4 regions of the Streptomyces sp. BYX5S genome follow, and region 1 is predicted to be linked to each of the others. Evidence: riboswitches for the same ligand, from Rfam matches in the RefSeq annotation. Region 1 holds a riboswitch; each other region holds the start of a gene.
The links. A riboswitch is a leader RNA that binds a small molecule or an ion and turns the genes downstream of it on or off. The one in region 1 is predicted to bind cobalamin.

Region 1 (6,875 bases):
CGGCGGCAGGGCGACCTCGGCCCCCGACTTCCGGAACGTCACGAGCCCCACCTTGTCGCGCCGCTGGTAGGCGTCGAGCAGCAGCGAGAGCACGGCGCCCTTCACGGCGGTCATCCGCTGCCGCGCCGCCATCGACCCGGAGGCGTCGACCACGAACAGGACGAGGTTGCCCTCGCGGCCCTCACGGGTGGCCTGCCGCAGATCGTCCCGGCGTACGACGAGCCCCCGGCCCGAACGGCCGCGCGCCCGCTGGTGCGGGGCGGCGGCCTGCACGGTCGCGGCCAGGTGCAGCTTGGTCAGGGCGCCGCGCGGGCGGGTGGCGCCGGTGGTGCGGCCGTGCTCGGTACGGGCCCGGGACCGCCGCCCCGCGGCTCCCTCGCCGAGACCGGGAACGCTCAGCATCTTCGTACGGAAGGGCTCACCGGCCGCCACGGGCTTCTGCTCGGGCGCCCCGGAGGCGGACGCGGGCGCGGTGGCGGGCTGCTCGGGGGAGTCCTCGCGGTCGTCGCCGGCCGGGGCGTCCTGCGGCTCCGGGGTGTCGCCGGTGTCCTGGGGAGCGTCGTGCGGGCCGTCCTGCGGCGGCACACCGCCACCGGGACCGCCGCCGTCCGGACCCCCGTCGGGGTCGTCGTCGGGGCCCTCGGGCTCGTCCTCGGGACCGAACTCGTCCAGGGTCTCGTCGAGCTTGTCCTCGTCGAGCCCCGGCGCGTCGAAGGGGTTGCGGCGCCGGCGGTGCGGGAGCGCCAGCAGCGCGGCCTGCCGCACGTCCTCCGCGAGCACGTCGGTGCGTCCCGCCCAGGCGGCGAGCGCCGTGGCGGTGCGGGCCATCACGATGTCGGCGCGCATGCCGTCCACCTCGAAGGCCGCGCACGTCGCCGCGATCTGCGTCAACGCCCGGTCACCGAGCCGGACGTGGGGCAGCAGCTCGCGCGCGGCGACGATCCGGGCCCGTACGTCGGCCTCGTCCTCGGCCCACCGGCCGACGAAGCTCTCGGGGTCGTCGTCGTAGGCGAGGCGCCGCTTGACGACCTCGACCCGCTGCTCCGGCTCGCGGGAGGCGGCGACCTCCACGGTGAGCCCGAACCGGTCGAGCAACTGCGGCCGCAGCTCGCCCTCTTCGGGGTTCATGGTCCCGACGAGCAGGAAGCGCGCGGCGTGCCGCACGGACACGCCCTCGCGCTCGACGTACGAGGCACCCATGGCGGCGGCGTCGAGCAGCAGGTCGACGAGGTGGTCGTGGAGCAGATTGACCTCGTCGACGTAGAGGATCCCGCGGTGCGCGTCGGCGAGCAGCCCCGGCTCGAAGGCCTTCACGCCCTCGGCGAGCGCCCGCTCGATGTCGAGCGCACCCACGAGCCGGTCCTCGGACGCGCCGACCGGCAACTCGACCATGCGGGCGTCCCGCAGCGACCCCGGGGCCTGCCCGTGCGGCCCGTCCGGGCACCGCGGATCGGGCGCCGCCGGATCGCACGAGAACCGGCACCCGGGGACGACGTCGACGCCCGGCATGAGCGCGGACAGCGCCCGCACGGCGGTGGACTTGGCCGTCCCCTTCTCGCCGCGCACGAGCACACCGCCGACGGCGGGCGACACGGCGTTGAGCAACAGGGCGAGCCGCAGATCGTCCTGCCCGACGACGGCGGTGAACGGATAGGGAGCGCTCATCGAAAACGGACCTCCATCATCAGGGGCGCGGGGAACTGCGCAATCTTTTCGGGGGGTCTGGGGGCGAAGCCCCCAGGGACGGGACGGGAAGGGGCGGAGGGGGCGATTCTCACGACGGCGCCCCGGGAGGCACGAACGGCAGCCCCGCGGGCGCACCCCCCTCGATCAACCGCCACAACGCATCCGTGTCCGCGTGCCGCTCGACCAGATCCCCGAGCCGGTCGAGCTGCTCCTCCCGAAGCGCCTCGAACGACGTGTCCGCCGCCGGCACGAACCGCCGCCCGGCAGCATCGGAGACGGCCCGCAGAAACGCCCGCCGGAACCCGTCCGACTCCAGCGACCCGTGCCAGTGCGTCCCCCACACGGCCCCGACCCGGCACCCGTCCAAGAACGCCTCGCCGCCCAGCACCTCGGCGACACCGTGATGGATCTCGTACCCCTCGACGTACTCGCCGAGCGCCTCCCCGACCGGCCGGGCGAGCGTCTTCTCCGCCTCGAACCGCACGCGTACGGGAAGCAGGCCGAGGCCTTCCACGGTTCCGGCCCGCGACTCCACGTCGTCCTCGATGGTGTCGCCGAGCAGCTGGAACCCGCCGCAGATGCCGAGCACCGGCCGCCCCTCGGCGGCCCGCCGCGCCAGAGCCCGCGCGAGCCCGCGCTCGCGCAGCCACTCCAGCGCCCGCACGGTGCCGCGCGTGCCCGGCACCACGACCAGGTCCGCGTCGACGAGCTCCTCGGCCCGGTCCACGAACCGCACGACGACTCCCGGCTCGGCGGCCAGCGCGTCCACATCGGTGAAGTTCGACATCAGCGGCACCGCGCACACGGCGACCCGCAGCACGTCCTCGCCCACGGGAGGCGCCACGACCGACTCCCGGACGGCGCCCCGCAGGGAGACCCGCAGCCCGTCCTCCTCGTCGATGCCGAGGCCGTGCTGGAACGGCAGCACACCGTAAGTCGCCCGCCCGGTGAGGGACTTGAGCATGTCGAGCCCCGGTTCGAGAAGGCTCACGTCGCCGCGGAACTTGTTCACCAGGTACCCGGCGAGCAGCTCCTGGTCCTCCGGCGCGAGCAGCGCCGTCGTCCCGAAGAACGAGGCGAAGACCCCGCCCCGGTCGATGTCGCCCACGACGAGCACCGGCAGCCGGGCGGCCCGCGCGAGCCCCATGTTCACGATGTCGGTGCGCCGCAGATTGATCTCGGCGGGCGATCCGGCGCCCTCGCAGATCACGGCGTCGTGCGTGGCCCGCAGTTCCTCCAGGCATCCGACGACGGTGTCCATCAGCGCCGCCTGCCGCCCGCCGTGGTAGCCGCGCGCGCTCAGCTCGCCCACGGGTTTGCCCATGAGGACGACCTGGCTGCTGCGGTCGCTGCCCGGCTTCAGCAGGACGGGGTTCATCAGCGCGCTCGGCTCGACCCGGGCGGCCTGCGCCTGCATGGCCTGCGCCCGGCCGATCTCGGCACCCTCGCGGGTCACGAAGGAGTTCAGGGACATGTTCTGCCCCTTGAACGGCGCGACCTTCACGCCCTGCCGCACCAGCCACCGGCAGATCCCGGCGGTGACGACACTCTTCCCGGCGTCGGAGGTGGTCCCCGCGACGAGGAGCCCCCCGCCCGTCATCGTCGCGCCCACAGCAACCGCCCGCTCACACAGACTCCCAACGCCAACAGAGAAACCCGCCGTGACAGCCGCACGGCCCGATCCACATCACGCACCTCGACGGCGCGCCCCGGCTCGTTCAGCACCGGCCGGTGCTCGACCCGCCCGCCGTACGCCAGCGTCCCGCCGAGCCGCACCCCGAGCGCCCCCGCGAAGGAGGCCTCGACGACGCCGGCGTTCGGACTGGGGTGACGCCGCGCGTCGGCCCGCCACGCGGCCAGCGCCTCCTTCGGGCGGCCGCCCGCGAGCACCGCGAGGACCCCGGTGAGCCGCGCCCCCGGCCAGCCCGCCACGTCGTCGAGGCGGGCCGAGGCCCAGCCGAACCGCCGGTACCTCGGGGACTTGTGGCCGACCATCGCGTCGAGCGTGTTCACCGCGCGGAAGGCGACCAGGCCCGGCACCCCGCCGAGCGCGCCCCACACGAGCGCGCCCACGACGGCGTCGGAGGTGTTCTCGGCGACGGACTCGACGACGCCGCGCGCGATCCCGTCGGCGTCGAGGCCCTCGGGGTCGCGCCCGCACAGCCGGGGCAGCAGCTCCCGCGCCAGCTCCACGTCCCCGGCCTCCAGCGCGGAGCCGACGGCCCGCGCCTCCCGGCCCAGCGAGGTGCCCCCGACGACGGCCCAGGTCGCGGCGGCCGTCAGCGCGACGGAGGCGGCGGGGGAACGGCGTACCAGACGGGCGGTGGCGGCGGCGAGAGCGGCGGCGCCACCGGCACACACCGCGGTGTGCAGGGCGCCCGCGCCCCGGTGGTCCCGCCACAGCACCTGTTCGACGGCGCCCGCGGTGCGGCCGAAACCGGCGACGGGGTGCCCTCGGCGCGGATCACCAAGAAGGAGGTCGGCGAAGATTCCGACGGCGGCACCGCACGCGTACACGCGCTCGTGCCGCCAGTTGCCGCGCGGGGCGAACATGGCGGTGGGTGTCCTCACTCAGGGTGTCCACGCCCTGGTTCGACGAGACCGGCAGCGAGAGTTCCTGGCTCGCCCCATCCGGAAGAAGGGGGCTCACAGTGGCGGGACCGCGCCGGATTCGCACCGGCTTCCTCAACTGCTGCCGTATATGGCGGGGGAAGTCCACCACGCTCCGAGTTGGCACGTCAACTTGCTGTTCAGGCGTACGCGGGTGGGGTGACACGAGCGGGCGGGGTGCGGGACGCCGAAACGTCCCGCACCCCGCCCGCCTGGTTCGGGGCTCGGCCTTCTCAGGCCACGATCAGGGAGATCCCGTAGACCACGGCCGCCGCGCAGAGCGCGAAGCAGAGGTAGGCCCCGGACGTCGCGACCGCCGCGGAACCGCCGCGCTGCGCCGCCGACTCCCGCTTGGACAGGCTCACGATGCCGAGGGTGAACAGGCCCACGAGGGCCACGGTGACCACGAGGCTGACGCCGAACACGGAGCCGAGGGCCGCCCAGTCGATCTTCATAGCTGCTCCTGCTTCCTTACAGCGTGGCGCCGGCGGCGCGCGCGGGGTCGTTCACCGCTCCGGCCTTCGGCTGGACGGGGATCCGGGCCTCGGACTCGACCGGCTCGACGGTGCCCACCGGCGGCGGGCTGACCGAGGCGATCGCGGTCGTCACGACACCCGGGGCCTCCTGCGCGGATTCGCCGTGCGGGTCGTCCGCCGTGACGTTGGTGTGGTCGATGGAGTTGCGGCGCGACAGCTTCCAGATGACCGCGGAGCCGGTCACGAGCAGCGCGGCGGTGAGGCCGACGCCCCACGGGCCCTGCTTGGTCAGGAACTCGGCGCCCGCGCCCACCAGACCGGCGGCCGGCAGGGTCAGACCCCACGCGACGAACATCCGGGTGGCGGTCGACCAGCGGACGACACCGCCCTTGCGGCCGAGGCCCGCGCCCATCACACCGCCGGAGCAGACCTGCGTGGTGGAGAGCGAGAAGCCCAGGTGCGAGGAGGCGAGGATCGCGGTCGCCGCACTGGTCTGGGCGGCGAAGCCCTGCTGCGGCGCCAGTTCGGTGAGGCCCTTGCCCATGGTGCGGATGATGCGCCAGCCGCCCAGGTACGTGCCGAGGGCGATGGCCACACCGGCCGAGACGATGACCCACATCGGCGGGTCGGCGTCCGGCGCGAGCACGCCACCGGTGATCAGGGCGAGGGTGATGATGCCCATCGTCTTCTGCGCGTCGTTGGTGCCGTGCGCGAGGGAGACGAGGCCCGCGGAGGCGATCTGCCCGGCGCGGTACCCCTTGGCGGTCGCCTTCTCGTCCGTCTTCCTGCTGATGCGGTACGTGAGGCGGGTGGCCAGCATCGAGGCGATGCCGGCGACGAGCGGCGCGGCCACCGCGGGCAGCAGCACCTTCGTGACGACGGTGCCGCCGTTGACCGAGGACCAGCCCATCGACATGACCGCGGCGCCGATGAGGCCGCCGAACAGGGCGTGCGAGGAGCTGGACGGCAGGCCGAGCAGCCAGGTCAGCAGATTCCAGAGGATGGCGCCTACCAGCGCCGCGAAGATGACCTCTGTTTTGAGGCCGTCCTCGTTGATGATGCCGCCGGAGATCGTCTTGGCGACCTCGACGGAGAGGAACGCTCCGACGAGGTTCAGCACGGCGGACATGGCCACCGCCGTCTTCGGCTTGAGGGCGCCCGTCGAGATGGTCGTAGCCATCGCGTTGGCGGTGTCGTGGAAACCGTTGGTGAAATCAAAGACCAGCGCGGTAACGATCACGATCGCTAGGAGCAGCGTGATGTGTTCCATTTACCCAGGCTTCGGTTGGACGTCAGTGGTTCTTCGGAACGTAAAGAGCCCGAGTGAACGGAAGATGAACTGGGTCGGGCGCACTGGTGACCCGAACCGGAGGGCGATCTCTCCGCTTCCCGCGCGACGGTCCCGCCGATTCCGGTTCGAGGGCCGTTCGGCCCCGGAACGGTGGGCTCCAGGGCCGAAGGGCCGGGACCTTCGGCTACCCCCTCGCGAACCGCCTGAGCTGGTCCGTCGAGCCGTTGAAGAGATTCTGATCACCCGGGAGCCGGCCGCTGTTGTCGTACTGCCAGAACGTCCAGTACGTCCAGCCCGCGGGTAGTGCGCCCGCGCTCGCGTCGTACCGGGCGAGCCACAACGCGTGGTTGCTCGCGAAGGCCGGACTGTTGCCGGTGCACTTCTGCCACCACCGGGTGTTGGTGTAGATGACCGGACGGCGCCCGGTGCTGCGCACGACCTGGTCGCTGAACGACTTGATCCAGGACACCAGCGTGGACTTCCGCAGCCCGTAGCAGGGGTGCTTCTTGCTGTACGGGTTGTACTCGATGTCGAGCGCGGGCGGCAGTGTCCAGCCGTCCCCGCGCCACGCTCCGCCGTTGCGCACGAAGTACGAGGCCTGCGCCGTGCCGGACGACTTGTGGGGCAGTGCGAAGTGGTACGCGCCCCGGATGATGCCCGCGTTCCGGGCGCCGTCGTACTGCTGCGAGAAGTAGGGGTTGCGGTACGTCGTCGACTCGGTCGCCTTCACGTAGACGAACCGGGCGCCCTTCTCCTTCGCCTTCTGCCAGTTCACCTTCTTCTGGTGCGAGGAGACGTCGTGCCCGCGCGGT
Region 2 (6,875 bases), 1.1 Mb from region 1:
CACCCGCCCGCCGAGGGCTTCTACACCGGCGTGGGCGCGCGCCGCACCGGCACCGTGCTCGCCCGTCCACCGGCCGTCGCCTGGGACCGGCCCGAACTCGAATTCACCATTCCCCCGGCCGCCTGAGGGGTTCCGCCTCCGCCGCGCACGGCGCACACTCGTGGCGTCGGAATGCGGCAAGGAGGCCACATTGGGCAGCAGTCAGGCAGGCGCCGAGGCGTTCGACGTGATCGTGGAGATCCCGCAGGGATCCCGCAACAAATACGAGATGGACCACGATCTCGGCCGGATCCGGCTGGACCGGATGCTGTTCACGTCGACGCAGTACCCCGCCGACTACGGTTACGTCGAGGGCACGCTCGGCGGCGACGGCGACCCGCTCGACGCCCTCGTGCTCACCGGCGACGCGACGTTCCCGGGCTGCGCCATCGAGTGCCGGGCGATCGGCATGTTCGTGATGAGCGACGAGAAGGGCCCGGACGAGAAGGTGCTGTGCGTCCCGGCACACGATCCGCGGCACGAGGCGACCCGGGACATCGAGGACATCCCCGAGTTCGACCGCCTGGAGATCACCCACTTCTTCGAGGTCTACAAGGACCTCGAACCGGGCAAATCCGTCGACGGCTCCCACTGGGAGGGCCGGGACAAGGCCTACGAGGAGATCAGGCGGGCCCGAAAGCGCGCCCAACGGTAGGTAGTAGGGTGGTCGGGCCGTGGTGCTCGGGAAGACCGGTGACGTCCCCTCAAGGGACCATTCCGGAGCGGCCCTCGCCACTGTGATCGGGTTCCGACCGCGCGTCCTTCACGTCTCGCGGCCGGGGCGCGCCGTTCCATCCTGTACGCCACTGGCGGCACACCAGCCGCTGGGAAGGCCGGAGCGGCGGGCACGCCCGTAAGCCAGGAGACCGGCCACGGCATCTCACGAAGTGATCCACGAGGTGCTGGAGCGTGATCGACGCATGACCCTGCCCGGGAACTCCCCGACCCCTGCCCCGAACTCCCCACCCCCCGCCTTCCGTTGGCGCCGCGAGGACACGCTGCGCACGGCCGGACTGATCGCGGTGATCGCCGCGCTGCACGTCGTCGCGTTCGGCGTGCTCTTCCTGCTCGTCGTCCCCGGACACTACGAAGTGGACAACAAGGCCTTCGGCATCGGCCTCGGCATCACCGCGTACACGCTCGGCATGCGGCACGCCTTCGACGCCGACCACATCGCGGCCATCGACAACACCACCCGCAAGCTGATGGCCGACGGCAAGCGGCCCGTTTCGGTCGGCTTCTGGTTCGCGCTCGGCCACTCCAGCGTGGTCGTCGCCATGGCGGCCCTGGTCGCGGGCGGCGCGGCGCTCGCCGGGACCCTGATGAACGACGGCTCGACCACCCACCAGGTGCTCGGGGTCGTCGGCACGACCGTGTCGGGTACGTTCCTGTACCTCATCGCGGCGCTCAACCTCGTTGCCCTGATGGGCATCCTGAAGGTCTTCAAGGCGATGCGCGCGGGCTCCTACGACGAGCGCGAGCTCGAAGAGCACCTGGATTCCCGCGGGTTCATGAACCGGATCCTCGGCCGCTTCACCAGGTCCATCACCCGGCCCGGCCAGATGTTCCCGCTGGGCTTCCTCTTCGGTCTCGGCTTCGACACCGCGACCGAGGTGACGCTGATGGTGATGGCGGGCAGCGGCGCGGCGGCGGGCCTTCCGTGGTACGCGATCCTGTGCCTGCCGCTGCTGTTCGCCGCGGGCATGAGCCTGTTCGACACGCTCGACGGCACGTTCATGAACTTCGCCTACCAGTGGGCGTTCTCCAACCCGGTGCGCAAGGTGTTCTACAACCTCACCATCACCGGCCTGTCGATCGCGGTCGCGTTCTTCATCGGCACGATCGAACTCGTCGGCGTCCTCCACGACAAGCTCGACCTCACCGACGCGGTCACCGGCTGGATCGCCGGGCTGGACCTCGACAACGTCGGGTACGTGATCGTGGGCCTGTTCGTGGTCGTGTGGGCGGCGGCGATCGCCTACTGGCGGCTCGCGCGGGTCGAGCAACGGTGGTCGGCGCGAGTGGCCGACGGCGCGTAAATCGGTTGCCGGGGCGCGCGGCCGGCTGCTGCACTGAGCTCCACGCGGCAGCCGGCCGCGCACACCCCCGAGCGTGAGGACCGATCCATGCGCACTGCAGTGCAGTTCCTTCCGAGGGCCACCGCGGATTCCGCCGCCGTGGCATCCCCTTCCCTCAAGGAAACGACTGCTTGTGGCATCGCTGAACCTTGGAATCCTCGCGCACGTCGACGCCGGTAAGACCAGCCTCACCGAGCGCCTCCTGCATGCGGCCGGGGTGACCGACGAACTCGGCCGCGTCGACGACGGGAGCACCCGCACCGACTCCCTCGACCTGGAGCGGCGGCGCGGCATCACCATCAAGTCGGCCGTGGTGTCGTTCCCGGTCGGCGACACGACCGTCAACCTCGTGGACACACCGGGCCACCCGGACTTCATCGCCGAGGTCGAGCGCGTCCTCGGGGTGCTCGACGGGGCGGTGCTCGTCGTCTCCGCCGTGGAGGGCGTGCAGGCACAGACCCGCGTCCTGATGCGGACGCAGCGCCGCCTGCGCATCCCCACGCTGGTGTTCGTCAACAAGGTCGACCGCGGCGGCGCCCGCGAGGCCCCGCTCCTCGCCGACCTGCGCGCCAAGCTCACGCCCGCCGTGGTGCCGATGAACACGGTGGCGCGCGGCCTCGGCGGCCGGACCGCGCACTGCGTGGCGTACGGCGCCGGGGACGCGGCCCACCGCGCCGACCTGGTCGACGTGCTGTCGGCCGGTGACGACGCGCTCCTGGAGGCGTACGTCAAGGACGAGGAGTCGGTGACGTACGGGCGGCTGCGCGACGCGCTCGCCGAGCGGACGGGACGGGCCGAGGCGCATCCGGTCTACTTCGGCTCGGCGATGACGGGCGCGGGCGTCGACGCCCTCGTGGACGGCATCACGGGCCTGCTGCCACCGGCCGAGGAACGGCCCCGACTCCCGCTGTCCGCGCGCGTGTTCAAGGTCGAGCGCGGGCCCGCCGGGGAGAAGATCGCCTACGCCCGTGTGTTCACCGGGACGCTGCGGGTGCGTGAGCGGCTCGCACTGCCCGGCGGCGGGGAGGACCGCGTGACGGGGGTGAGGGTCTTCGCGGACGGGGCCGACGCGCCGGTCGCGGAGGCGGGCCCCGGACAGGTGGCTCGGCTGTGGGGGCTCGGCGGCGTACGCGTCGGCGACGACCTCGGCGCACCTCATGTCCCGGTGAAGGAGCACCACTTCGCGCCTCCGACGCTGGAGACGGTGATCGACCCCGGGCGGCCGGAGCAGCGGGGCGCGCTGCTCGCCGCGCTCACCCTGCTCGCCGAGCAGGACCCGCTGATCGGTCTGCGCCAGGACGACGTCCGCCAGGAGGTCTTCCTGTCGCTCTACGGCGAGGTGCAGAAGGAGGTCGTGCAGGCCACGCTCGCCGATAAGTTCGGCCTCGACGCGACGTTCCGGGAGTCGACGCCGCTGTGCGTCGAGCGGCCGACCGGCTCCGGCTCGGCGGCCGAGGCCATGAAGGACGACGGCAACCCGTTCCTCGCGACCGTCGGCCTGCGGATCGATCCGGCGCCGGTCGGCGCGGGCGTCGCGTTCCGCCTCGGCATCGAACTCGGCTCGCTCCCGACGGCGTTCATCAAGGCCGTCGAGGAGACCGTGCACCGGACGCTGGGCCAGGGACTGCACGGCTGGCAGGTCACCGACTGCACGGTGACCCTGTTCCGCTCCGGGTACGCGCCGCGGCAGAGTCACGCGCACGCCGTCTTCGACAAGTCGATGTCGAGCACGGCGGGCGACTTCCGGGGGCTGACGCCCCTGGTCCTGATGAGCGCGCTCGCGCGCGCGGGCACCGCGGTCTGCGAGCCGATGCACCGCTTCCGCCTCGACATCCCGGCCGACCTGTACGGGGCGGTGCTGCCCGCGCTGACCCGGCTGCGGGCCGTGCCGACGGGACAACGCACCGACGGCGGGGCGTGGACCGCGGTCGACGGGGTGATCCCCGCGGCACGGGTGCGCGCCCTGGAGCGGCAGCTGCCCGCGCTCACCCGCGGCGAAGGCGTCCTGGAGGCCGCCTTCGACCACTACGCCCCGGTCCGCGAGGACGCGCCGCGCCGCGCCCGCACGGACCACGACCCGCTGCACCGCAAGGAGTACCTGCTGCGGGTGGTGCGCGGGGCGGGGGTCCGGCAGGTGTGAGGCCGGTCACCCCGGGGCCGGGGCGGGGGTCGGGTCGGTCCGGGGCATCCGGGCCGTTCGGCCCCGCGTGAGGGCCCGTTGGCCCCCGTACACGGCGGGGCTCCCCTGAGATGCTTCTGTCACGAGCCTCCCGTGTCCTCGCCCTCCCGCCGCGGAACACGGTCGAGGCCGAGGGCCGGGCCCGCTGTTCGCAGAAGGGGGAGCCGCGAATGGCGGGCCCGTCCATGTCACCCTCCCTGTCACCGCCCGCGGCCGGGCCCGTTCCGGCGTCCGCGCGAGTGCGCCGCGCCGTCAGGGCAACTCGCGCGCAAAACGCCCCAATCGGAGCGATAAAGTGGCTCGTCAACCCGCACGCGCCCGATCACTCAGGAGTGCCTACGTGTCCGTAGCCATCGCCTCGTCCGACGCAGCCGTCCCCTCCGGCGACGCCGCACCCGCGGAGACCGTGCCCGCGCCGTCCGTCGAAGCGGACGGCGCCGCCGCGACGCCCGCGCACGAGGAGACGGCCCAGCCCGAGGGTGAGTCCGGCCACTTCTGGACGCCGCCCACGGAGAACGTCGCCGCCGACGGGCCCACGGGCGAGGCCGCCGCCGCGGACGTGGCGGAGGTCGACGACGCGGCCGGCGCCGAGGACGACCCGGCCCCCGGCGACGTACCGGAGTCCATCACCCTCGACGCCCACGAGTTCGGCGTCTACGCCCGCACCGGCGGCTGGGCCTTCGCCCTGAAGGTGGCCCGCAGCGTCCGGCCCGGCGGGCAGCCCGCCGGGGAGTCGGCCAAGGTGTCGGCGCGCCGGTTCGCCCAGCTCGCGGGCTGCTCCCCCGACCGCGTCATGCGCTTCTACAAGGCGTGGGACCGGGCGGCGGACGACGGTCTGGTTCCCCAGTTCGAGGCCCTCGCGCCCGGCGCCGACGTCGAACTGCCGGACGCCGACGTCTGGTTGTCGTACTACGTCTCCCGCAACAGCGCGACCTCGGTGCGCGGCCAGGCGATCACCGAGGCCGCCGAGGCCGAGGGCATCCGCCCGACGAAGGCCCTGGAGGTCGCGGAGAACCCGACGGCGCTGCGGGCCGCGATCCTCGCCGACCCGGGCACCGCGGAGGCCGCCCGCAAGGCGCTGATGGACCGCCTCGACGAGGACCCGGTGCTGCGCACCGGCCTGGCGCGGGACATCGTGCGCGTGGACGACCTGAAGAAGGCCGTCGCCGAGGAGACCAAGACCGGCGGCCAGCTCGAGTACGTGCGCAGGATCGCGGAGGAGGGCCAGGTCAAGACCCCCGCGGGCCAGAAGATCGAGGCCTCGCCCGAGCTGCGCGAGGAGGCCGAGCGGCACCTGTCCCTCATCGACGAGCTGGATGAGGACGAGGAGGCGGGCGAGTGGGCCCGCGAGGCGTACGACACCGTGCGCACGCTTGTCGCCGAGACCGTCGACAAGGACCCCGAGCTGCGGGTCCAGGAGCGGCGCGCGAAGTTCTACAGCAGCCTTCAGAAGGCGACGAAGGCCTTCGAGGAGCTGACGTTCGACGACGTCGCCGCCGAGGAGATCGACGACATCGTCGAGGACGACATGCTCCAGCGACTGGAGGAGTTGCAGGCGGCGATCGCGACCTGCATCACGGCGCTCCAGTCGGCGCAGAAGAAGGCCTGACCCCGACGGGGCCCCACGACGCGACCGCGCCCGCGGCCGGTGGCATCGTGGGGCCATGTCACACACACCCCGGACCCCTCACACGCCCCGGTCCACGGGCCGCCCCGCGCACCAGAACGTGACGTTCGACAGCAACGGCACCCCGGCCCACGGCTACCTTGCCCTCCCGCCCTCCGGCCGCGGCCCCGGCGTCGTCGTCATCCAGGAGTGGTGGGGGCTGACCGACCACATCGCCGACGTGGCCGACCGCCTCGCGGCGGAGGGCTTCGTCGCGCTCGCGCCGGACCTGTACGGCGGCAACGTGGCGCACGACTCCGAGGAGGCGTTCCGCATGATGCGGGACCTCCCGGTGGAGCGCGGCGTACGGCTGCTGTCCGGCGCGGTCGACCACCTGCTGGCCCTGCCCGAGGTCACCTCTGAGACCGTCGGCGCGGTCGGCTTCTGCATGGGCGGCGGCTTCGTCCTGTACCTGGCCGCGCAGGACCGGCGGGTCGGCGCGGCGGTCCCGTTCTACGGCGTCATCCAGGGCGAGGTCCCGGACTTCTCCCGCCTGAACGCCCGGATCCTCGGCCATTTCGGCGACCGCGACGAGACGATCCCCCTGCCGACCCTCGACGGCCTGCGGGGGGCGATCGAGTCCCGCTCCGGCATCACCCCGGACTTCCGCCTCTACCCGGCCGACCACGCGTTCTTCAACGACGGACGGCCGGAGGTGTACGACGCGCGGTCCGCCGCGCAGGCGTGGTCCGCCACCGTCGAGTTCCTGCACGACACCTTGGGCGCCTAGGGCTCGGCTGGGGCCGGACGGTCGCGTCCGTCCGGCCCCACGCGTCGCTCACGTCACCAGATACGGACGCGCTCCGCCGGGTCGAGCCACAGACCGTCGCCGGCGGCGGTCGAGAACGCCTCGTGGAACTCGTCCAGGTTCCGCACGATGTTCGCGCGGAACTCCGGCGGCGAGTGCGGGTCG
Region 3 (6,875 bases), 570 kb from region 1:
GCGGCCAGCGCGTCGGCGCTCGTCGCGTCCTCGGCCACCTGCGCGCATTCGGTGCGCGGCCTCGGCGGGGTCTCGGCGCCGGGGGCGTCGGCCGCCGTGCCGGAGTCGATGACGAGGGCGATCCGCTTCTCGCCGTCCTTGGCCGGGGTGTCGGCGCAGACCTCGTCGAAGTCGGTGGTGCCGCGCGGCTGCTTCGCGTCCTTCGAGTCCTCGCTCACCGCGAAACGGAAGCCCTGCACGTCGCCGTCGTCCGGCCTGGTCTGAGAGGGGCCCGTCGTCGCGTACGTCCACGAGCCGCCGTCGCGCTCCCAGAAGGACCAGTACCGGTACCCGGCGGCCTGCGCGGGGGCCGCCGCCACGGCCGCGAGGAGCAGCGCCAGCACCGCGACGACCAGCGCGGCCGGCCTGCGAGCGGTCACGGCTGCTGCTTCTTCCGGCCGCTGAACAGGAAGCCGGCGCCCACGGCGGCGATGAACATCACGCCGATGATCCACCAGTTGGTGCCGCTGCCGCCGTCGTCCTTCTTCTCGTCGGAGTCGGAGGCGGACGACGTGGTGGAGGCGGGCTCGGGGCCGGTCTTGTCGAGCGCGCTCACCAGGTCCGTGCCGCCGAAGTCGCGGGGGTCGTTGCCGGTGGCGTGCGCGGCGAAGATCAGCTCGGCGTAGGCGGCGGGGCCGGTCTGCGCGGCCCAGTCCTTCGCGTTCTTCTCCAGCCAGGCGTACGAGTTCTTGGTGGCCTTGATGCCCTCGGCCGCGGCGACGGCGGTGACCGCGTCGGCGGTGTTGCCGTAGTCGGGCTGGTCGGTGGCGCCGGCCAGCTGCGACTTCAGGTACAGGTGGGTGTCGAGCTGGTTCTGGAGGTACACGGCGCCGTTGTGCGCCACGGTCTCGGCGCTCTTGCCGTCCTCGCAGGTGTACGCGTCCGGGGCCGTGCCCTTGCCGGGCGCGAAACCGGTGCCGAGGGCGCCGAGCACGCCCGCGGCGGTGGCGTCGGCGTTCGCGGCGAGCTCGCCCTTCTTGTCGGGCTGGTAGGCGAGGGCGCCGCCGTCCTTGCCCTTGGCGCAGGGCAGGGCGAGCGCGGCGAGGGCGTCGGCGCCGGTCCTGCCCTTGCCGGACTTCACCTCGGTGGGCTTCTCGCCGGCCGCGGTGAGGGCGCCGATGGCGACGGACGTGGAGTTCGCGTCGCTGTCCGTGCCGGGGCTGTAGCCCCAGCCGCCGTCGGCGTTCTGGTTCTTCTTCAGCCAGTCGACGCCCTTGGCGATCTCGCCGTCGCGGCCGCCGACCGCGGCGAGGGCCTGGACGGCGGCCGCGGTGCTGTTGCTGTCGATCTTCGTCTTGCTGTTGCAGGGCTCGGTGGGCTTGGCCCGGAAGGCGGCGAACCCGCCGTTCTCGCACTGCTGGCCGGCCAGCCAGTCGACCGCCTTCGCGGCCGGCTTCACGCCCACGGTGTCCTGGGCCACGAGGGCGAGGGACTGGCGCCAGACGCCGTCGTACGTGGGGTCGCTCTTGCCGTAGAGGCCCGAGGGGACGACCACCTTCGGCGAGGGGGAGGCACTGTCCGCACCGTCGGCGAACGCGGCGTGCGCGCTCACGGCGCCGATCGCGACGGTCGCGGCGATGAGCGCGGCGCTGCGGCGAATGTTCATGGTGGGGCGGGTGCCTCTCCCTGCGGGGAGCGGGGTGGCGCGGCACGTGAGGGTGCCGGGCGGCTCCGCTCCGTATTCCTCGACGGTGCTGGGCCGAGCGCGTACGTATGAGGCATTCCGGCTGTGACGGTTGCGGGTCAGCGCCGGATTCGCACCGGCTTCCCCTCGTACGTACGTACTGACGACGTCCTCACTGTACCCGGCACCGCGCCCCACCCCCGGGGCTCCGCCCCGGACCCCGCTCCTCAAGCGCCGGAGGGGCTGAAAGATCGGGGCTCTGCCCCGGACCCCGCTCCTCAAGCGCCGGAGGGGCTGGATATGGGGCGCCGGAGGGGTAGGGGGTGGGACGTCGGAGGGGGAGGAGGTGGGGCGCCGGAGAGGGAGGGGGTGGGGTCAGGGGGTGGTGACGTAGGTGGTGGGGGTGGTGCCGGGGACCTGTTCCACGCGGCCCGACTTCTCCAGGCGGCGCAGATGCGCCTCCGCTTCCGAGACGGCGATGGTGCGGGAGCCGTAGGGGATCTGGGACCAGGGGCGGTTCCACTCCATGCGTTCGGCGAGCTGCCAGGGGGTGAGGGGAGTGGTGAGGAGGGTGAGGAGGCCGGTGAGGCGGTCCTCGTGGTGGGCCAGCAGCTCCGTCACGCGCGCGGGCGCGTCCGCGAAGGCGTGCTGATGCGCCGGAAGGACCTCCGCCGGGTCCAGGCGCCCCACCCGCTCCAGGGAGTCGAGGTAGTCGCCGAGCGGGTCGGTCACGGTGGCGTCGTCCGGGTCCTCGTACAGGCCGATGTGCGGGGTGATCCCCGGGAGCATGTGGTCCCCGGAGAAGAGGCGGCCGTTGCCCGCACGCCCCGAGGGGTGCTCCTCCTCCAGGTGCAGGCACACGTGCCCGGGAGTGTGGCCCGGCGTCCAGATCGCGCGCAGCCGCCGCCCCGGCAGGTCGAGGAGGTCGCCGGGGGTGATGGTGCGGTCGGGCAAGGCCGGTGAGAATCCAGGGAGTTGGCGCGGTTTCCCGGAGTCGCGGGCCGCGAGGAGCGGGGCCACGTGGTCCTCCGGCGCCCCGGCCGCCGCCAGCTTCGCGGCCATGAAGGCGTACCACCGCTCCGGCCGGTTCTCGCGCGTGCGCCGTACCACCGCCACGTCCGCCTCGTGCATCGCGATCCACGCCCCGGACGCCTCCCGCACCTTCCCCGACAGGCCGTGGTGGTCCGGGTGGTGATGGGTGATCAGGACACCGGTGAGTTCGGCGACATCGGTGCCGCAGGCCGTGAGGCCGTCGGTCAGGGTGTCCCAGGACGTCGGGTCGTCCCAGCCGGTGTCGATGAGGACGGGCCCGGCGTCCGTGTCGACGAGGTAGACGAGGGTGAAGCCGAGAGGGTTGTCGGGGATCGGTACGCGGATGCTCTGCACGCCCCCGCCGTGATCGGTCACCTGCGTCGTCTCCGGCGCCTTCGTCATCGGGCTCCCTCCACCGGTGCGGTGTTCCAGCCGAACTTCCGCCACTGTACGGGAAGTTGTAGAACTTGTTTCAATGGTCGCCCCGGCGAACCGTATCCCGCGTCCCCGCACCACCCTTCCGGATCGTTACTAGAACTGGTATCAGTTCTGAAACACCGTCAGAAATGTCGTGCGTGAGGATGCCAGCCATGACCGAGCTCGTGGAACACGGACAGCTGTTCATCGGCGGGGAGTTGACCGACCCGCTCGGCAAGGACGTCATCGAGGTGGTCTCCCCGCACACCGGAGAGGTCTTCGGCAGGGTGCCGCACGCCGCGCCCGCCGACGTCGACCGCGCGGTGGCCGTCGCCCGCCGCGCCTTCGAGGACGGCCCCTGGCCGCGGATGAGCCTCGACGAGCGCATCGAGGTCGTGACGAGGATCAAGGACGCGTTCGCCGTCCGGCACGAGGAGATCGCCCGCGTCATCAGCAGCGAGAACGGCACCCCGTACACCTCCGGCGTCATGGTGCAGGCGCTCGCCGCGATGATGGTCTGGGACTCCGCGATCAACGTCGCCCGCGGCTTCACGTACGAGGAGACCCGCGACGGCGCCCTCGGCAAGCTCCTCGTACGGCGCGAGCCGGTGGGCGTGGTCGCGGCGATCGTGCCGTGGAACGTCCCGCAGTTCACCGCCGCCGCCAAGCTCGCGCCCGCGCTGCTCGCCGGCAACCCGGTGATCCTCAAGACCTCGCCGGAGACACCGCTCGACGCGTACATCCTCGCGGAGATCGCCACCGAGGCCGGGCTGCCGGAGGGGGTGCTGTCCATCCTCTCCGCCGACCGCGAGGTCAGCGAGTACCTGGTCGGGCACCCCGGCGTCGACAAGGTCTCCTTCACCGGGTCCGTGCCCGCGGGCAAGCGCGTCATGGAGGTCGCCGCGCGCAACCTCACCCGCGTCACCCTCGAACTCGGCGGCAAGTCCGCGGCCGTGGTCCTGGAGGACGCCGACGCGAGCGCCGCGGTCTCCGGGATCGTCCCCTTCGCCTGGATGATCAACGGGCAGGCGTGCGTGGCGCAGACCCGCATCCTCGTGCCGCGTTCGCGCTACGACGAGTTCGCCGACGCGTTCGCCGGGGCGGCCTCCGCGCTCAAGGTCGGCGACCCGCTCGACCCGGCGACCGAGGTCGGCCCGCTCGTCGCCGAGCGGCAGCAGCGGCGCTCGCTCGACTACATCCGCGTCGGTCAGGACGAGGGCGCGAAGATCCTCACGGGCGGGGGCGTGCCGAAGGGGTTCGAGCAGGGCTGGTACGTCGAGCCGACGCTCTTCGGCGACGTCGACAACTCGATGCGCATCGCCCGCGAGGAGATCTTCGGCCCGGTCATCTGCCTGCTGCCGTACGGCGACGAGGCGGAGGCCGTGAAGATCGCGAACGACTCCGAGTACGGCCTCAGCGGCAGCGTCTGGACGGCGGACACGGCGCACGGGGTGGAGATCGCGCGGCAGGTGCGCACGGGCACGTACAGCGTGAACACGTTCAGCCTCGACATGCTCGGTCCGTTCGGGGGCTACAAGAACTCCGGGCTCGGGCGGGAGTTCGGGCCCGAGGGGTACGGGGAGTACTTCGAGCACAAGATGATCCATCTGCCGGCGGGGTACGAGCCGGAGGCGATCTGACGATGGGCGACCGGTGGCATGTCGAGGTCGACCGGAGCGTGTGCATCGGGTCGGCGATGTGTGTGAACACGGCGCCGGACGGGTTCCGGCTCGACAGCGCGAGGCAGTCGCATCCGGTGGAGGCGGACGGGGATGCGAATGAGCGGGTGCTGGCGGCGGCGGAGGGGTGTCCGGTCGAGGCGATCACGCTCACGCTCGCCGACACGGGTGAGGTCGTCTTCCCGCCGGAGGATTAGGGCGGGGGCGGGCCCCGGTCTTCTGAGCCCCTGCGGCGATTGAGCAGGCCCTTCAAGCCCCTGCGGCGATTGAGCAGACGGCTCCGTGGCCGATGCCGCGGGGCTCCGCCCCGGACCCCGCTGCTCAAACGCCGCAGGGGCTATGAGTAGCCCCGCCGGCGATTGAGGCGCCGGGTCCGGGGCGGAGCCCCGGGGTGTGGGTTACGGACGGCGGGGGGGCGGAGAGGTCGATCAGGCGGCAGACCATTTCGATGTCGATCTTGACCTGGGCGATGGAGGCCCGCCCCGACAACCAGGTGATGAGCGCGGAGTGCCACGTGTGCTCGATGACCCGCACCGCCGAAAGCTGCTCCGGCGTCGGATCATCGAGCTCCATCGCGTCCAGGATGATCGCCGTGGTCTGCCGCGACACCTGGTCCACCTCCGGGCTCACGCTGCGGTCCGCGAACGTCAGCGCCCGCACCATCGCATCCGCGAGATGCGGCTCCCGCTGCAACGCCCGGAACGCCCGCATCAACGTCTCCGCCACCCGCTCCGACGGAGACTCCCCGGCCGGGGGCCGCTTCCGCACCGTGGTGTGCATGTGCTGGAGCTGGTCCTGCATCGTGGCGACGAGGAGGTGCACCTTGCTGGGGAAGTAGCGGTACAGCGTGCCGAGCGCGACCTGGGACGACTCGGCGACCTCCCGCATCTGCACCGCGTCGAACCCGCCCCGCGCCGCGAGCTGCGCGCTGGCGTGCAGGATCCGGCGGCGCCTGGCCTCCTGACGCTCAGTGAGCGCGGGGGCGGAGCGGGTGGCGGTTCTGGCGTCCGGAGCTGTCATCAGAAGGCTTTCCGTGTCCCGTGGAGCCCGCCGTGGCGTGAATCACCTGATCCACCCCTTACAGCCTGGCTACCTGCCGGTAGATTCGATGCTCTTGAACGATCAAGTCTGAAACTTGTTCTAGATTAGCGTCCCACGTAGTGTCCACGGGCAAGCAGGAAGAAGGGTGGCCTGGAGTGACCGCGGAGTCCTTGCGTATCGCTCTCCTCACGTACAAAGGCAACCCGTTCTGTGGTGGTCAGGGAGTGTATGTCCGGCATCTGTCGCGTGAGCTGGCGCGACTCGGGCACCGCGTGGAGGTCATCGGCTCCCAGCCGTACCCCGTGCTCGACGAGGCCGGCGCGGACGGGGCGCCGACCGGGCTCTCGCTCACCGAGCTGCCCAGCCTCGACCTGTACCGCAGCCCCGACCCCTTCCGCACGCCGAAGCGCGACGAGTTCCGCGACTGGATCGACGCCGTCGAGTTCGCCGCCATGCGCACCGGCGGCTTCCCGGAGCCGCTGACGTTCTCGCTGCGCGCCCGCCGCCATCTACGGGCAAGACGCGGCGAGTTCGACGTCGTGCACGACAACCAGACGCTCGGGTACGGGCTCCTCGGGGGCATCGGCGCCCCGCTCGTCACCACCATCCACCACCCCATCACCGTGGACCGGCAGCTGGAGCTGGACGCCGCCGAGAACTGGCAGCAGCGGATGTCCAAGCGCCGCTGGTACGCGTTCACACGCATGCAGAAGCGGGTCGCCCGCCGCCTGCCGTCCGTGGTCACCGTCTCCGGCACCTCCCGCGACGAGATCGTCCAGCACCTCGGCGTGCGCCCCGGACGCATCAACGTCGTGCACATCGGCGCCGACACCGACCTGTTCTCGCCGGACCCGGCCGTGCCGGAGGTGCCGGGCCGGATCGTGACGACCTCCAGCGCCGACGTACCGCTCAAGGGCCTCGTGTACCTCGTCGAGGCGCTCGCCAAGGTGCGGGCCGAGCAGCCCGACGCGCACCTCGTCGTCGTCGGCAAGCGGCCCGAGGAAGGCCCCGTCGCGGGAGCCATCGCGCGCTACGGCCTCGAA
Region 4 (6,875 bases), 830 kb from region 1:
TGCGGGGCACCGGGGAGCTCGTGGGCGGGGACGGGCCGGGGCGCGTTCCGGCGTTCCGGCGGCGCAGCTGCTGTCTGTACTACCGGGTGCCCGGCGGCTCGAAGTGCGGTGACTGCTGCCTCGCCGACTGACGCGGCAGCAGCCGACCCCGCGCCTCAGCCCGCCGGGCCCCCGTCGTCCGGCAGGTACGTGACCTGCGGCCTGCGCGTGCGCGGATGGACGGCGACCTCGGCCGCCACCTCGTAGACCTCGGACAGGAGCCCGGGGGTGAGGACCTCGACCGGCGGGCCCGCGGCGACGACCGCCCCGGCGCGCAGCACGTACAGGCGGTCGCAGTAGTGGGCCGCCAGGTTGAGGTCGTGGAGGGCCACCAGGACCGTCGCGGGCAGCCGGCGCAGCGCGGAGAGGATCTCCAACTGATGCCGGATGTCGAGGTGGTTGGTGGGTTCGTCCAGGACCAGGAGGGACGGCTGCTGGGCCAACGCCCGTGCGATCAGGACGCGTTGGCGTTCGCCGCCGGAGAGCCGGTCGAAGGGGCGCTCGGCCAGCGCGACGGCGTCGACGGACGTGAGTGCCGCGTCGATCAGCGCCGCGTCCCGCGCGGTGTCGCCCGCCAGTAGCCGCTTGTGCGGGGCGCGGCCCATCGCGACGACCTCACGCACCGTCAGATCCACGTCCGCGCCCGCGTCCTGCACGACGGCGGCCACGGTCCGGGCCACGTGGCGCACCGGCAGCGCCCACGCGTCGGCGCCGGCCACCCGTACCGTCCCCGCGTCCGGGCGCAGCACCCGGTAGACGGCGCGCAGCAGCGTGGACTTGCCGCTGCCGTTCGGGCCGACGAGACCGATGGTCTCGCCCGGCCGGGCGGTCAGCGAGACGTCGTCGACGAGCCGCCGCGCGCCCGCGCTCAGCGTGACGCCCTCGACGTGGAGTTCGGCCGCGGTCATCCGACACCTCCCGCGTCCCGGCGGCGGGCGTCCCGCCGCATCAGCCACAGGAAGAACGGGCCGCCGCACAGCGCCGTCAGCACCCCGACGGGGATCTCCATCGGCGCGGCCACCGTACGGGCCGCGATGTCCGCCCACACCAGGAAGACCGCACCGCCGAGCGCCGCCGTCGGCAGCACCCGCCGGTGGTCGCCGCCGACGAGCAGCCGCACGATGTGCGGCAGCATCAGGCCGACGAAGCCGATCGGCCCGGCCGCCGCCACCAGGACACCGGTGACGAGCGACACCAGCACGAACATGCGGGCGCGGAAGCGGGCCACGTCCAGGCCCATCGTCGTCGCGGCCTCCTCGCCCGCGAGCAGCAGGTTCAGGTTCGGCGCCTGCACCATGAGCACACCCGTGCCGAGGAGCAGGACGAGCCCCGGCAGCCACAGCGTCCCCCAGCTCACCCCGCCCAGACCGCCCAGCGTCCACGCGAGCACGGTCCGCGCCTCGTTGCCGCGGTCCGTGGTGAGCAGCAGGAGGTTGAGCAGCGCGCTGAGGACGGACGCGACCGCGACTCCGGACAGGATCAGCCGGCCGGAGGTGATGCGGCCGCCGGTGCGGGCGGTGGCGTAGACGAGGACGAGCGCCCCGAGCGCGCCCGCGAACGCGGACACCGGCAGCGACAGCGCCCCGAACACGCCGATCCCGAACACGAGGACCGCGACCGCGCCGAGCGAGGCACCCGAGGAGACGCCGAGCAGATACGGCTCGGCCAGCGGATTGCGCACCAGGGCCTGAAGCGCCGTGCCGACGACCGCGAGACCGGCGCCGGTCACCGCGCCGAGCAGGACGCGCGGCGCCCGCACGTCCAGCACGATCGTCTCCCGCGCCCGCGACCAGTCCCCGGCGCCCCACCAGTCGGCGCCCAGGGCGTGCGTGACGATGCCCCACACCTGACCGGGCGGCACCCGCACCGAACCGATGGCGACTCCCGCGGTGAGCGACACGAGGAGCAGCGCCGTGAGCAGGACCAGGGTGGCGGTGAGCCGCGCGCCCTGACCGAAACGCCGTTGCCGCGTGACCGTCCGCGGCTCGTCGACCGCTGCGGTGGCCGTCACGCGAAGCTCTCCGGGTGCAGCCCGCGCGCCAGGTCCTCGACCGCGTACGCGGACCGGACACCGACCAGCGTCGCGGTCAGCGGCAGCACGACGAACCGTTTGTTCTTGATGGCGGGTACGTCCGCGAGGGCGGGCTGCGCGAGCAGGTACCGCTTCTTCTGCTCCACGCTCTTGTCGCCCGCGTAGTCGTAGATCGCGATCACTTCGGGCCTGCGCTCGACGACCTGCTCCCACGACACGTCGCCGAACACGTCGTCCAGATCGGCGAACACGTTGCGCCCGCCCGCCTGTTGGATCAGCTGGGTGCCGAGGCCCCGGCCGCCCGCGGTGAACGCCGACTTGTCGCCGCTGTCGTACACGAACACGGGGACGTCCGGGGCGTCCTCGACGGCGGCGGCCGCCTTCGCGACCCGGCGCCGCAGCTCGGAGACGAGGGCGTCGGCGCGCTCGGAGACACCGAAGATCCGGCCGAGGGTGCGTATCTCGGCGTAGGTGTCGCGCATGGTGACGTTCTTGCCGCCGCAGTACTCGCGGTTGAGGTACGTGTCGATGCCCGCGTCGGCGAACGTGGCGCGCGAGCGGCCCTCCTTCTCGTCGAAGGCGCTCGCATAGCCGCCGTAGACGAAGTCGGGCTCCGCCTCCAGCACCTTCTCGAACGAGGGCGCCTTCCTTGCCAGTTCGGGTACGGAGGCGAAGTCCTCGCGCAGGTCCGGCAGGACGGCGGAGTCGGGGAACGCCGTGCCGACCATGCGGCCTCGCAGGCCGAGGGAGAGCAGGAGTTCCGCCGGATGCTGATGGATGGTCACCACGCGCGACGGCGGCTTGTCGTACGTCGTGGTGACGCCGCAGTTGTCGACGGTGACGGGGAAGCCCTTGGCGGCCGCGGCCTTCGGGCGGTTGTCGGCGCTCCCGGAGTCCGGCCCGGAGGGGCCGCAGCCGGCGGTCAGTACGGTCGCCGACAGTGCGGCGACCGTGGCCGCGACACGGGCGAAGCGAGAGCGATGGGGACGGCTGGAACCGTCGTACACGTGAAGCCTCCTACGGAGTCCGCGCTCCTCGGAATGGGCCCGCGACGGACCAGTGGCCTGACTTCCGGGAGGGCGCGGACGCGCGCTTCCCGGTCACAGTGGCGGGACCGTGCCGGATTCGCACCGGCTTCCTGTCATCCGTCGCGGCGATGACCTGCTGATCCTATGCAGCGGCTGACCAAAGACAAAGACAAGGCAAACTGGCGCTCGCCCTGATGCCAAGATGGGGCGGCCATGACTTCAGGCTGGGGTGCCCGCGCCGGACGGGCCGCGATGTTCGCGGCCGTCTGCGTGCTGCTCACGGCGCTGGGGCACACGCTCATGTCGGGCGCGGCGATGCCGTGGTGGGCGCTGGGCGCGGCGTTCGCGGTCACCGGTGCGGTGGCCTGCGGCGCGGCCGGGAGGGAGCGGGGGCTCCTGCCGGTGGTGGGCCTGGCCGTGGTGGCGCAGGGGGCGCTTCACCTGTTCTTCTCGTGGGCGCAAGGGGGTACTGCCGCGCACGCGCACGGTGCGGGTGGCGGGGGCATGTCCGGGATGGGGCACGCCGCACATGACATGGGCGGCATGACGGGTTCGGGCATGTCGCCGACGGACATGTCGCCGACGGACATGTCCGCCACGCACATGTCGCTGACGGACACCTCCTCGGTCGGCATGTTCCTGGCCCACCTGCTCGCCGCCGTGCTGAGCGGGCTCTGGCTCGCGTACGGGGAGCGGGCCGCGTTCCGGGTCGCGCGGGCCGTCGTCCGCCGTATCGCCGCGCCCCTGAGGCTTCCGCTGCGGGTCCCGACTCCGCCGCACCGCCCCCGCATGCCTCTGCGACGCACGCGGCGCGACCGCGCACCGCGTGTCCTCCTCCTCGCGGACACGATCACCTCCAGAGGGCCACCCGCACGGGACGCTGTCGCCTGACGACAGCCGGTTCGAGTCCCATGCACCCCTTGCACCGGATCCGGTGCGCCCAGGGCCGCGCAGGCCCGCGCCCGGACTCCGTGCTGCCCAAAACACTGGAGGACCACGTTGTCCGTCACCTCAGAACCACGCCCCGCTGAAGAGAGCCCGCAGGCTCCGCCACCCGGCCGGACGACCGTCAGGTCGGCGGCGTCGTCACTGCGCCCGCTGGTGCGCCGACTGCACTTCTACGCAGGGGTGTTCGTCGCCCCGTTCCTGCTGGTCGCCGCCGTCACGGGGCTGCTCTACGCGGGCTCGTTCCAGGCCGAGAAGATCGTGTACGCGCATGAACTGAGGGTTCCCGTCGGCGAGTCCGAGCTGCCGGTCGCCGATCAGGTGGCCGCCGCCCGCACGGCACACCCGGAGGGCGAGGTGAGCGCCGTGCGGCCGTCGCCCGAGGCCGGGGCGACGACGCGGGTGATGCTCTCCGGCGTCGCGGGAGTCGACGCGGGCCATACGCTCGCGGTGTTCGTGAACCCGTACAACGGCGAGGTGCGCGGCGCCCTCGAACAGTACGGGTCGACGGGTGCGCTGCCGCTGCGCACCTGGATCGACGAGTTCCACCGCGACCTCCACCTCGGTCAAGTCGGCCGCCTGTACAGCGAGTTCGCGGCGAGCTGGATGTGGGTGATCGCCGGTGGCGGCCTCGTCCTCTGGTTCGGGCGGCGCCGGGCGCGCCGCGCGATCCGTGGCACGACCGGGCGCGGGCGGACGCTGTCGTTGCACGGGACGGTGGGGGTCTGGGCGGCGCTCGGCCTCTTCTTCCTGTCCGCGACGGGGCTGACCTGGTCGACGTACGCGGGAGCCAACATCGCCGACCTGCGCGAGGCGCTGAACCAGACGACGCCGACCGTCTCCGCGGCCGCGGCGTCCGGTGGGGAGCACGCGGGGCACGACACGGTCGGCGCGGCCCCGGGTTCCGGGGCCGGCGCGGGCGGTGCCGATGTCGGGGTGAACGCGGTGCTGAAGGCGGCGCGGGCCGAGGGCCTTTCGGACCCCGTGGAGATCGTCCCGCCCGCCGACGCCTCCTCGGCGTACGTCGTGCAGCAGATCCAGCGGAGCTGGCCGGAGAAGCAGGACGCCGTCGCCGTCGACCCGGCGAGCGGTGAGGTCACGGACGTGGTGCGGTTCGCCGACTACCCGGTGCTGGCCAAGCTGTCCCGCTGGGGCATCGACCTGCACACCGGCAACCTCTTCGGCCTCGTCAACCAGATCGCCCTCGCCGCGCTCGCCCTCGCGGTGGTGCTGCTCGTCGTGTGGGGGTACCGCATGTGGTGGCAGCGCGGGCGCGGCTCCGCCTTCGGCCGGCCGCTGCGCCGCGGCGCGTGGCAGGACGTACCGCCGTACGTCCTGGTCCCGCTGATGGCGGCGGTCGCCCTGCTCGGCTACTTCGTACCGCTGCTGGGCATCCCGCTGGCGGCGTTCCTGCTGTGCGACATCGCGCTCGGTGAGATCGCGTACCGGCGCGGCAGGCGCACCTACAAGCCGCTCGGCTGACAGCGGCCGGTGGGGCGGCCCGCCGCGTCAGGCCGCCCCACCGCCGAAGCTGATCTCGTTGCCGTCCGCGTCGCGGTAGTTCACCCGCCTGACGCCGCCGTCGAACGTCTCGCGCCCCACCGGCTCGATGCCGCGCCGCGTGACCTCGTCGACGCGCACGTCGAGATCCTCGACGAACGACAGCACCAGAGCGTGCCCGGCGCGCTCCGCGTCCTCCACGATGTAGATGTACCGGTGCTCCGCCACCTCCCACACCGCCTCGATGTCGTTCGGCAGAAACGACGGCGGCTTCCCGAAGAACCGCTCGTACCACGGCAGCGCCGCGGCGTAATCGCTGACGGGAATGCCCGCGAACAGATCCAGGGCCACGTCGTCCTCCAGGTGCGGTCGAAATCGCGCGGTGAATGTCCTGTACTGGTGACTTCCGTCGCCGCGAAAGTTCATCGGTAGGGGAGTCCGATGACCGCCTCCGACGCCTGGACCACCATCGAAGACTGGCTGCGCCGCAACGCACCGGCCACCTTCGCCTCGGGCGCGACGACGGCGCGTCCTTTACGAAGGAGGCGGCGTTCGCCGGTCTCGGGGGCCTGCTCCGGGCCGCCGCCGATGCCCTGCGCACCTCCTGCTTCCTGGTCTGGGGGCAGTGGGAGCCGTACGTGGACGGTGACGGGTTTCTGGAGTGGCGGGAAGCGGGGGAGCAGGTCAGTGCGGTCCCGGGCCGAGGTCCTTGCCGGCGATGACCGGGCTGAGGGTGCGCAGGGCGAGGCCGGCGGCTATCAGGGTGAGGCAGGCGACGACGAGGCCGAGGACGGCGAGGGGGCTGAGGGAGCCGGTCATGGCGAGGGTGCCGGTGCCCGCGCCGCCGAGCATGGCGGCGCTGGTGGGGTTTGCGTACATCAGGGCAACTCCTTTGTGGGTGGGGGGTGGGTGCTACGTCGCGATCCAGTGGGCCTCGCGGCGCAGTGCCAGGTCGATCAGGGAGCGAACGAAGACGGCCTGGCGGAAGACGTCGTAGAGCAGCTCCGGGATCAGGGGCAGCGCGAGGAGCGTGGCCCGCCAGCCGAGGCGCCGTACGGTCAGGGTCCGTTCGACGACGAAGATCAGCATGATCGAGGTCCAGAAGAGGGACAGGCCGCCCCAGCCGACGAGGGTGAGGTTCAGGACCGCGTAGAGGAAGAAGAGGAAGAGGGCGAGGGCGCCGATGCCGAGCATGATCTGCTGGCCGAAGTACTTGCGGGTGACCGGCGTCCAGCCGTAGTCCCGCAGGTTCTCCAGGGCGCCGCGCTGCCAGCGCAGCCGCTGGTGCCACAGCTTGCCGAGCGACGGCATGACCTCGGTGACCAGCCAGC

Region 2: it holds a riboswitch for cobalamin, as region 1 does, so the genes downstream of both, nicT (Nickel transporter NicT) here and ACYBSK_RS09255 (cobalamin biosynthesis protein) in region 1, are expected to answer to the same signal.
Region 3: it holds a riboswitch for cobalamin, as region 1 does, so the genes downstream of both, ACYBSK_RS06610 (prenyltransferase/squalene oxidase repeat-containing protein) here and ACYBSK_RS09255 (cobalamin biosynthesis protein) in region 1, are expected to answer to the same signal.
Region 4: it holds a riboswitch for cobalamin, as region 1 does, so the genes downstream of both, ACYBSK_RS13130 (ABC transporter substrate-binding protein) here and ACYBSK_RS09255 (cobalamin biosynthesis protein) in region 1, are expected to answer to the same signal.

The regions. Positions count from the first base shown of each region.
Region 1 is NZ_CM138829.1:2,043,662-2,050,536, forward strand. Features, by position in the region: gene ACYBSK_RS09245 (putative cobaltochelatase) at 1-1,665, opposite strand, end outside; gene ACYBSK_RS09250 (cobyric acid synthase) at 1,775-3,286, opposite strand; gene ACYBSK_RS09255 (cobalamin biosynthesis protein) at 3,283-4,239, opposite strand; cobalamin riboswitch at 4,277-4,420, opposite strand; gene ACYBSK_RS09260 (hypothetical protein) at 4,530-4,751, opposite strand; gene ACYBSK_RS09265 (inorganic phosphate transporter) at 4,768-6,042, opposite strand; gene ACYBSK_RS09270 (lysozyme) at 6,248-6,875, opposite strand, start outside.
Region 2 is NZ_CM138829.1:3,145,863-3,152,737, reverse strand. Features, by position in the region: gene ACYBSK_RS14325 (GNAT family N-acetyltransferase) at 1-126, shown strand, start outside; gene ACYBSK_RS14320 (inorganic diphosphatase) at 269-694, shown strand; cobalamin riboswitch at 698-928, shown strand; gene nicT (Nickel transporter NicT) at 960-2,078, shown strand; gene ACYBSK_RS14310 (GTP-binding protein) at 2,251-4,257, shown strand; gene ACYBSK_RS14305 (hypothetical protein) at 4,637-5,905, shown strand; gene ACYBSK_RS14300 (dienelactone hydrolase family protein) at 5,961-6,692, shown strand; gene ACYBSK_RS14295 (M13 family metallopeptidase) at 6,746-6,875, opposite strand, start outside.
Region 3 is NZ_CM138829.1:1,476,876-1,483,750, forward strand. Features, by position in the region: gene ACYBSK_RS06605 (SCO2322 family protein) at 1-419, opposite strand, end outside; gene ACYBSK_RS06610 (prenyltransferase/squalene oxidase repeat-containing protein) at 416-1,645, opposite strand; adenosylcobalamin-variant (AdoCbl-variant) riboswitch at 1,748-1,823, opposite strand; gene ACYBSK_RS06615 (MBL fold metallo-hydrolase) at 2,039-3,097, opposite strand; gene ACYBSK_RS06620 (aldehyde dehydrogenase) at 3,286-4,752, shown strand; gene ACYBSK_RS06625 (ferredoxin) at 4,755-4,988, shown strand; gene ACYBSK_RS06630 (TetR family transcriptional regulator) at 5,113-5,811, opposite strand; gene ACYBSK_RS06635 (glycosyltransferase family 4 protein) at 5,988-6,875, shown strand, end outside.
Region 4 is NZ_CM138829.1:2,877,185-2,884,059, forward strand. Features, by position in the region: gene ACYBSK_RS13115 ((2Fe-2S)-binding protein) at 1-131, shown strand, start outside; gene ACYBSK_RS13120 (ABC transporter ATP-binding protein) at 156-947, opposite strand; gene ACYBSK_RS13125 (FecCD family ABC transporter permease) at 944-2,050, opposite strand; gene ACYBSK_RS13130 (ABC transporter substrate-binding protein) at 2,047-3,078, opposite strand; cobalamin riboswitch at 3,109-3,235, opposite strand; gene ACYBSK_RS13135 (hypothetical protein) at 3,313-3,990, shown strand; gene ACYBSK_RS13140 (PepSY-associated TM helix domain-containing protein) at 4,099-5,526, shown strand; gene ACYBSK_RS13145 (VOC family protein) at 5,554-5,895, opposite strand; gene ACYBSK_RS13150 (hypothetical protein) at 6,229-6,423, opposite strand; gene ACYBSK_RS13155 (glycosyltransferase family 2 protein) at 6,457-6,875, opposite strand, start outside.